DNA from 2 places in the Streptomyces sp. NPDC053076 genome. Region 2 is predicted to be linked to the other one. Evidence: riboswitches for the same ligand, from Rfam matches in the RefSeq annotation. Region 2 holds a riboswitch; the other holds the start of a gene.
The links. A riboswitch is a leader RNA that binds a small molecule or an ion and turns the genes downstream of it on or off. The one in region 2 is predicted to bind ZMP and ZTP.

Region 1: another riboswitch for ZMP and ZTP. It lies ahead of ACIGYR_RS05275 (bifunctional 5,10-methylenetetrahydrofolate dehydrogenase/5,10-methenyltetrahydrofolate cyclohydrolase); the one in region 2 lies ahead of ACIGYR_RS25610 (glycine hydroxymethyltransferase).

Annotation. Positions count from the first base shown of each region.
Region 1 is NZ_JBITZL010000001.1:1,320,097-1,324,263, forward strand. It holds gene ACIGYR_RS05265 (glycosyltransferase) at 1-754, opposite strand, end outside; gene ACIGYR_RS05270 (hypothetical protein) at 1,014-1,136, shown strand; gene ACIGYR_RS05275 (bifunctional 5,10-methylenetetrahydrofolate dehydrogenase/5,10-methenyltetrahydrofolate cyclohydrolase) at 1,231-2,094, opposite strand; ZMP/ZTP riboswitch at 2,121-2,201, opposite strand; gene ACIGYR_RS05280 (nuclear transport factor 2 family protein) at 2,375-2,740, opposite strand; gene ACIGYR_RS05285 (hypothetical protein) at 3,023-3,208, shown strand; gene ACIGYR_RS05290 (S-(hydroxymethyl)mycothiol dehydrogenase) at 3,456-4,167, shown strand, end outside.
Region 2 is NZ_JBITZL010000006.1:362,134-366,300, reverse strand. It holds gene trpS (tryptophan--tRNA ligase) at 1-737, opposite strand, end outside; gene ACIGYR_RS25610 (glycine hydroxymethyltransferase) at 933-2,387, opposite strand; ZMP/ZTP riboswitch at 2,421-2,509, opposite strand; gene rocD (ornithine--oxo-acid transaminase) at 2,593-3,837, shown strand; gene ACIGYR_RS25600 (nuclear transport factor 2 family protein) at 3,838-4,167, opposite strand, start outside.

The sequences.
Region 1 (4,167 bases), on a different contig from region 2:
GCCCGACGAAGACCGGCGGCGGGCCGGCGTCGAGGAACTCCTCCACCACCCCCGGAAGCCGTGCCCCGGTGTCGTAGGGCCACCAGTAGCCGCTCACCTCCAGACCCGCCCGCCAGTCACCGGGCCGGGGGACCACCAGGGGACTGAAACCGTGGTGCACCGGCCAGTGCCGCCGCTCCCGCGCCCGCCGCGCGGCACCGGTGCGTACCCGCGGAAGGCCGAGCCGCTCACGCACGGCGGGTACGGTACCGGCGAAGACCTGCTCCACGGCCAGGCTCACCCCCTGCCCGGCCAGATGGTTGACCGGCCCGCCCCAGGCGCCGCCGCCGAGCACCGGCGGGGCGAACTCCCGTGTGGCGGCGACGGGTTGCAGATAGACACCGAGACTCGGCAGCCGCAGCCCCTCGGCGATCGCATGCCCGAGCGGAGCCAGGGAGGCGGACAGCAGCAGGACGTCGCTGCGGTGTGCCGCGGCGAGCAGGGCCTCGGTCAGCTGTCCGGCCGTGCGCCGGGCCAGGTCCCCCAGCCGCAGCAGCTTCCCGGCGCCGCTCGTGCTGCGGCCCAGTCCCCGGCCTCGCGGGGACCGGAGTTCCGCCAGTGGATCCACCGGCAGCGCGTGGAACCGCACCGCCGAACCCGTCACCAGCGGCTCGAAGCGGCCGTGGGTGACCAGGGTGACCTCGTGCCCGGCCAGGGCGAGCCGGTGCCCGAGACCGGTGTAGGGGGCGGCGTCGCCCCGGGATCCCGCCGTCATGATCGCAACGCGCACGACGGCCAGTATGACGGCCTCGCGCTCCAATGCGCCTCGACGGCCCTTTCCGTACGCCGCCGGACGCGGCCGTTGACCTCACGGCCCTGGGCGGCGACCGACACCACCAGTGCCGCCGCCAGCAGCGTGCATCCCAGCACACGGCAGGCCGGCAAACGTCGGCGCAGCGCCCGGTAACGGGACTCGTACGCCGTGCGCAGTTCCTGCGCCCGCTCGGCCGTGCGAGCCCAGCGGCGTCCGGCGCATGCTGATCATGGCCCCGTCCACCGGAGCGGTGCTGGGCCTGGAGATGACCGCCGCCAAGGCCGAACCCGAGTACGGCCTCAAGGCCGGGGACGTGATGCAGTACGCCGCCTGGATGCGCTGAGCCGCCGGGGGCCGGGCCGCTGTGCGCTGAACGGCTGTCTGCTGAGCCGCTGTGCGCTGAACGGCCGCGTGCTGAGACGCTGTGCGCCGAACCGCTATGCGCTGAGCAGTTGTGCGCCGAGCTGCCGGGCGGCGGCCTCGACGGTCTGCTCCAGCAGCGTGGCGATCGTCATCGGACCCACCCCGCCCGGCACCGGCGTGATCAGCGCGGCCCGTTCCACGGCGGAGTCGAAGTCGACGTCGCCCACGTTCCCCGCGTTGTAGCCCGCGTCGATCACGACCGCGCCCGGCTTGATGTCCTGCCCCCCGATCAGCCGCGGCCGGCCGACCGCGGCGACGACGATGTCGGCCTCGCGGACCGCCGCCGACAGGTCCCGGGTGCGCGAGTGGCAGTACGTGACGGTCGCGTCCCGGGCCAGCAGCAGCATGCCCACCGGCTTGCCGAGGATCGCGCTGCGGCCCACCACCACGGCCCGCTTCCCGGCCGGGTCGACGCCGTACTCGTCCAGCAGCCGCAGGATGCCGCCCGGCGTGCAGGAGACGAAGCCCGGCAGTCCGAAGCTCATCGTGGCGAACGAGGCGAAGGTGACACCGTCCACGTCCTTCTCCGGCGCGATCGCCTCGAACGCGGCCCGCTCGTCGATGTGGCCGCCCATCGGGTGCTGCAGCAGTATGCCGTGCACACCCGGGTCGGCCGACAAGTCGCGCAGTGTGCCGACGAGTTCGGCGGTGGACGTGGCCGCGGGCAGAGCCACGTGACGCGACTCGATGCCGGCCTTGCGGCAGCGGTTCTGCTTCATGCGGACGTACGTCACGGACGCCGGGTCCTCGCCGACCAGCACGGTCGCCAGACACGGTGCCGTCCCGGTCCGCTCGGTGAGACCGGCGGCCTGCCGCGCGGTGTTCTCGACGATGCGACGGGCGAGCGCGGTGCTGTCCATCAGACGGGCCTGAGTCATGCTGCACACTCCTGAGCTGGATCGATTCTCCTCGCCCAGGCGCGCGGCAATCACCACGGACCGCTCCCCGGTGGTGCTCCACCTCAGCGCCAGTCACGGCCCGCGTACAGCGTAGCCGAGCGTTCCTACGACCCTCGTACCCCCCGCCCGGACCCGCATCGGTGAGGGACGCCTCCGGCGTGCCCGGCGAGTACGGCCGGCACCGGAAAGGTCCAGGCCGGCCGTGAGGTGGCCCGGACCCGCGGCACGCTCCCGGCGCCGCCGTACCGGGCCGGGTGTCCTACTCGTCCCAGGCCTGGATGATGAGCTGATCGGCGATCTTGCCGTCCCGCAGGGTGAGCATCGACTCGGCGAGCACCCGGGTGCCGTCCCCGTACTCGCACGACTCGCTGTAGGCGACTTGGTCACCCTGGACCACGCACCTGTCCAGCTTGTGGGTCATGTCGCGGCTGTAGACGTCGTCCAGCAACTCGGCGATCTGGCCGCGGCCGTGCAGGACCGTGGGGTGACTCGGCTGGTTGTTGCGGTCGACGATGCGGATCTCCGCGTCGTCCGTGTAGAGGGACAGCAGGGTGTTGCCGGTGTTCCCCTCTATGCCCCGGCGCAGTGTCTCGGTGTCGAAAGCGGATCCCGCCGTGGTACCCATGGTGACCTCCTTCAGGTGCCCGCGGCCGTCCGGGGGCGGGCCGCGCGGGTCCCCGTCTTCGAGACTCCTCCGCCCCGGCGGGCTCGGCAAGCGCAGCCGCTGCGCTCCGCCTCACAGGTGAGCGCGTCCCGCCGCCCGTGTCCGGCCGGGGCCCGGAGCCATTGCCGAGGACATGATGCCAACGTCGCCGCCCTCGGTCTCGCCGCCGGGGTCACCGGTCTTGCCGCGCCGCCGGCGAACGCGGCCGACGCGAGCGCACCGGACACCGGGAAGATCAGTCCCATGGCCGTGCTCGAATCGCTCACCGTCAGCGACATCCCGGCCGAGTACGAGGCCGGGGTCCCGCGGGTCTCCGAGCAGGCGGGGGCGCTGAACCAGGTGAACGAGCTGAACCGGCTCAACGAGCTGTGGCAGGTCGCCGGTCTGGTGGCGCCCGTGACGGGCCTGCTGCCGGCCGTCGAGGCCTGACCCGCCGCCGGACCCGAGGGCCGTCCCGGCAGGGGCGGCCCTCACCGCTGCCAGGGCGGAGGGGGAGGCGGGTGAGCGGGTCTCGTCGCGGACGACCCCGGTATTCGTCCCCAACTCCCGCACGCCGGCGGAAGGATCCATGATCGCGGGTGGCGGAAAGATCCACGATCACCGTCGTGGTCCGTCCCGCTACCGAGCGGTCGCGCGTAGGGTCGGCGGCGAAGGCAATCGAAGAAGGGACCAGACCATGGCGCAGGAAGTACGCGGCGTGATCGCACCGGGCAAGGACGAGCCCCTACGGGTCGAGACGATCGTGGTGCCGGACCCCGGGCCCGGCGAAGCCGTCGTACGCGTCCAGGCATGCGGGGTCTGTCACACCGATCTGCACTACAAGCAGGGCGGCATCTCGGACGACTTCCCCTTCCTGCTCGGCCACGAGGCCGCCGGTGTCGTGGAGTCAGTCGGTGAGGGCGTCACCGACATCGCCCCCGGCGACTTCGTCGTCCTCAACTGGCGTGCCGTGTGCGGCCAGTGCCGGGCCTGCCTGCGCGGGCGGCCCTGGTACTGCTTCAACACCCACAACGCCCGGCAGAAGATGACGCTCGCCGCCACCGGGCAGGAGCTCTCCCCGGCCCTCGGTATCGGCGCCTTCGCCGAGAAGACGCTGGTGGCGGCCGGGCAGTGCACCAAGGTCGACCCGGCCGTCTCCCCGGCCGTCGCGGGTCTCCTCGGCTGCGGGGTGATGGCCGGCCTCGGCGCGGCGATCAACACCGGGAACGTCGGCCGGGGCGACTCGGTCGCCGTCATCGGCTGCGGCGGTGTCGGCGGCGCGGCGGTCGCCGGAGCGAACCTCGCCGGCGCGGCGAAGATCATCGCCGTGGACATCGACGACCGCAAGCTCGCCAAGGCCCGCGGCCTGGGCGCCACCCACACCGTCAACTCCAAGGAGACCGACCCGG
Region 2 (4,167 bases):
TTGCTCTCGGTGTCGAAGCGGATCACCGTGTCGGTGTCGGTGACCGCGCTCTTGACCTTCTTGGCCGTGGTCTTCGGCTCGTCGAGGAGGTTGATGAGGCCCTTCGGCGTGGACGCCGACTTGCTCATCTTGATCGACGGGTCCTGGAGGTCGTAGATCTTCGCCGTCTCCCTGAGGATGTACGGCTTGGGGACGGTGAAGGTCTGGCCGAACCGGCCGTTGAACCGCTCCGCGAGATCGCGGGTCAGCTCGATGTGCTGACGCTGGTCCTCGCCGACGGGCACCTCGTGGGCCTGGTACAGCAGGATGTCCGCGACCTGGAGGATCGGGTACGTGAACAGGCCGACGGACGCCCGGTCGGCGCCCTGCTTGGCGGCCTTGTCCTTGAACTGGGTCATGCGGCCGGCCTCGCCGAAGCCGGTGAGGCAGTTCATGACCCAGGCCAGCTGGGCGTGCTCGGGGACATGGCTCTGCACGAAGAGGGTGCAGCGGTCCGGGTCGAGGCCGGCGGCCAGCAGCTGGGCGGCGGCGAGCCGGGTGTTGTCCCGCAGCTCCTTCGGGTCCTGCGCGACCGTGATCGCGTGCAGGTCGACGACCATGTAGAACGCGTCGTGTGACTCCTGCAGGGCCACCCACTGGCGGACGGCGCCGAGGTAGTTGCCGAGGTGGAACGAGCCGGCGGTGGGCTGGATTCCGGAGAGCACGCGAGGACGGTCAGCAGAGGCCATGTCCACCATTCTCGCAGAGGGCGCGGGTGGGGTCGGCCCGGGAACGGTGGGGGATCCCGGAGCGCGGGGGTCTGCCGGCCGGTGGGGGCCGTTCGCGCAGTTCCCCGCGCTCCTGGGCGGGCCGCCCCTGGCGGAAGCGCGCCCTTCGGCGGGCCGCCCCCAGCACAAGCGCGCGCCTGGGCGGGCCGCCCCTGGGGGGACCGGTCAGCCGAGGTCGACTTCGGGGTACAGCGGGAATCCGGCGACCAGGTCCGTGGCCCGCTGGGCGATCTCCCGCGCGACCTTCTCGTCCAGGACGTGGGCCGCCTTGGACGGGGCGCCCGACTTCGTGGTGCCCGGCTCGGTGGTGGAAAGGACGCGGTCGATCAGGGCCGCCACCTCGTCCATCTCGGCCGTGCCCAGGCCACGCGTGGTCAGGGCCGGGGTGCCGACGCGGATGCCGGAGGTGTACCAGGCGCCGTTCGGGTCGGCCGGGATGGCGTTGCGGTTGGTGACGATGCCCGAGTCGAGCAGGGCCGCCTCGGCCTGGCGGCCGGTGAGGCCGTAGGACGAGGCGACGTCGATCAGGTTGAGGTGGTTGTCGGTACCGCCGGTGACGAGCGTCGCGCCCCGGCGCATGAGGCCCTCGGCGAGGGCGCGGGAGTTGTCGACGATGCGCTGGGCGTAGCCCTGGAAGGCGGGCTGCCGGGCCTCGGCCAGGGCGACGGCCTTGGCCGCCATGACGTGCGGGAGCGGCCCGCCGAGGACCATCGGGCAGCCGCGGTCGACCTGGTCCTTGAGGGAGTCGTCGCACAGCACCATGCCGCCGCGCGGGCCGCGCAGGGACTTGTGGGTGGTGGTGGTGACGATCTGGGCGTGCGGGACCGGGTCGAAGTCGCCGGTGAGGACCTTGCCCGCGACCAGGCCGGCGAAGTGCGCCATGTCGACCATGAGGGTGGCGCCGACCTCGTCGGCGATCTCGCGCATGATCCGGAAGTTCACCAGACGGGGGTACGCGGAGTAGCCGGCGACGATGATCAGCGGCTTGAAGTCGCGGGCCTGGGCGCGCAGGGCCTCGTAGTCGATGAGGCCGGTGGCCGGGTCGGTGCCGTAGGAGCGCTGGTCGAACATCTTGCCGGAGATGTTCGGGCGGAAGCCGTGGGTGAGGTGGCCGCCGGCGTCCAGGGACATGCCGAGCATGCGCTGGTTGCCGAATGCCTGGCGCAGCTCGGCCCAGTCGGCCTCGGTGAGGTCGTTGACCTGGCGGACGCCGGTCTTCTCCAGGAAGGGGGCCTCGACGCGGTCGGCGAGGACGGCCCAGAAGGCGACGAGGTTGGCGTCGATGCCGGAGTGCGGCTGGACGTAGGCGTGGCGGGCGCCGAAGAGCTCGCGGGCGTGCTCGGCGGCGAGGGCCTCGACGGTGTCGACGTTGCGGCAGCCGGCGTAGAAGCGGCGGCCGACGGTGCCCTCGGCGTACTTGTCGCTGAACCAGTTGCCCATGGCGAGCAGGGTCGCTGGGGAGGCGTAGTTCTCGGAGGCGATCAGCTTGAGCATCTCGCGCTGGTCGGCGACCTCCTGGCCGATGGCGTCGGCGACGCGCGGTTCGACGGCACGGATCACGTCGAGCGCGGCGCGGAAGGCGGTGGACTCGGTGGAGAGAGGGGCGGCGTTCTCGGGCATCGGGGACCTCCGGACGGTGTGCGTGCAGCATTCACGTTCGGCCCAGGCGCACGGCACTCTTCCCGCTCGGGCCGCTCCCTGATGGTCCGTCCCATCCCAGCGCGCCAGTCACGGCCCGCACGTCAGCCTACCCGGCGCGCCGGACGCGGCCACGCGGCGGGGAGCCGCATGTCGGTCACGGGCCGCGTCCACCGCGCGAGCGAGGATGGGAAGGGGGTCACCGTCGTCTCCGGGAGTACCCGTGACCGCTGCTGCGGACCTCATCGCCACCGCCGACGCGCACTGCGCGCCCACGTACCGTCCGCTGCCGGTGGTGATCGCCACCGGGGAGGGGGCGTGGCTGACGGACGTGGCGGGGCGGCGGTATCTGGATCTGCTGGCCGGTTACTCGGCGCTGAACTTCGGGCACGGCAACCGGCGGCTGGTCGAGGCGGCCCGGCGGCAGCTGGACCGGGTGACGCTGACCTCCCGCGCCTTCTACCACGACCGGTTCGCCGCCTTCTGCGCCGAGCTGGCGGAGTTGTGCGGGATGGAGATGGTGCTGCCGGCGAGCACGGGAGCGGAGGCGGTGGAGAGCGCGGTGAAGACGGCCCGGAAGTGGGGGTACCGGGTGAAGGGGGTGCCCGCGGAGATGGCGAAGATCGTGGTGGCGGGCGGCAACTTCCACGGCCGTACGACGACGGTGATCAGCTTCTCGACGGATCCGGAGGCGCGGGCGGACTTCGGGCCCTACACGCCGGGGTTCCAGATCGTGCCGTACGGCGATCTGACGGCGATGCGGGAGGCGCTGACGGAGAACACCGTCGCGGTGCTGCTGGAGCCGATCCAGGGTGAGTCCGGGGTGATCGTGCCGCCGGCCGGTTATCTGGCGGGGGTGCGGGAGCTGACGCGCGAGCGGAACGTCCTCTTCGTCGCCGACGAGGTGCAGTCGGGCCTCGGCCGTACCGGCCGGACCTTCGCGTGCGAGCACGAGGGCGTGGTGCCGGACATGTACGTCCTGGGCAAGGCGCTGGGCGGCGGCATCGTGCCGGTGTCGGCGGTGGTGTCGAGCGCGGCGGTGCTCGGGGTCTTCCGGCCGGGTGAGCACGGGTCGACGTTCGGCGGGAATCCGCTGGCCTGTGCGGTGGCGCTGGAGGTGATCGCGATGCTGCGGACCGGCGAGTACCAGGAGCGGGCGGCCCGGCTGGGCGAGCGGCTGCACCGGCTGCTGGGCGACCTGTCCGGCACCGGCAGGGTGACGGCGGTGCGGGGGCGTGGGCTGTGGGCCGGGGTGGACGTCTCCCCGGCGGCCGGGACCGGGCAGGAGATCTCCGAACGGCTGCTGGCCCGTGGGGTCCTGGTCAAGGACACCCACGGGTCGACCGTGCGGATCGGCCCGCCGCTGGTGATCGGCGAGGAGGACCTGGAGTGGGGGGTGGAGCAGCTGCGGGCGGTGCTGGCCGGGGCGTGATCAGCGCAGCGGGATGTCGGTGCCGTGCTCGTCGGCGGGCCGGGGTCCGAAGATGCGCCGGTCGGCCTCGCGGATGGGCACGTCGTCGATGCTGGCCTCGCGTCGGCGCATCAGGCCGTGCTCGTCGAACTCCCACAGTTCGTTGCCGTAGCTGCGCCACCACTGGCCGGCGGAGTCATGGCACTCGTACTGGAAGCGGACGGCGATGCGGTCGCCGTGGAAGTCCCAGAGGCTCTTGCGCAGCGCGTAGTCCAGTTCGCGCTGCCACTTCTCGGTCAGGAAGGTGACGATCTCCGCGCGGCCGGTGACGAACCGGTCGCGGTTGCGCCA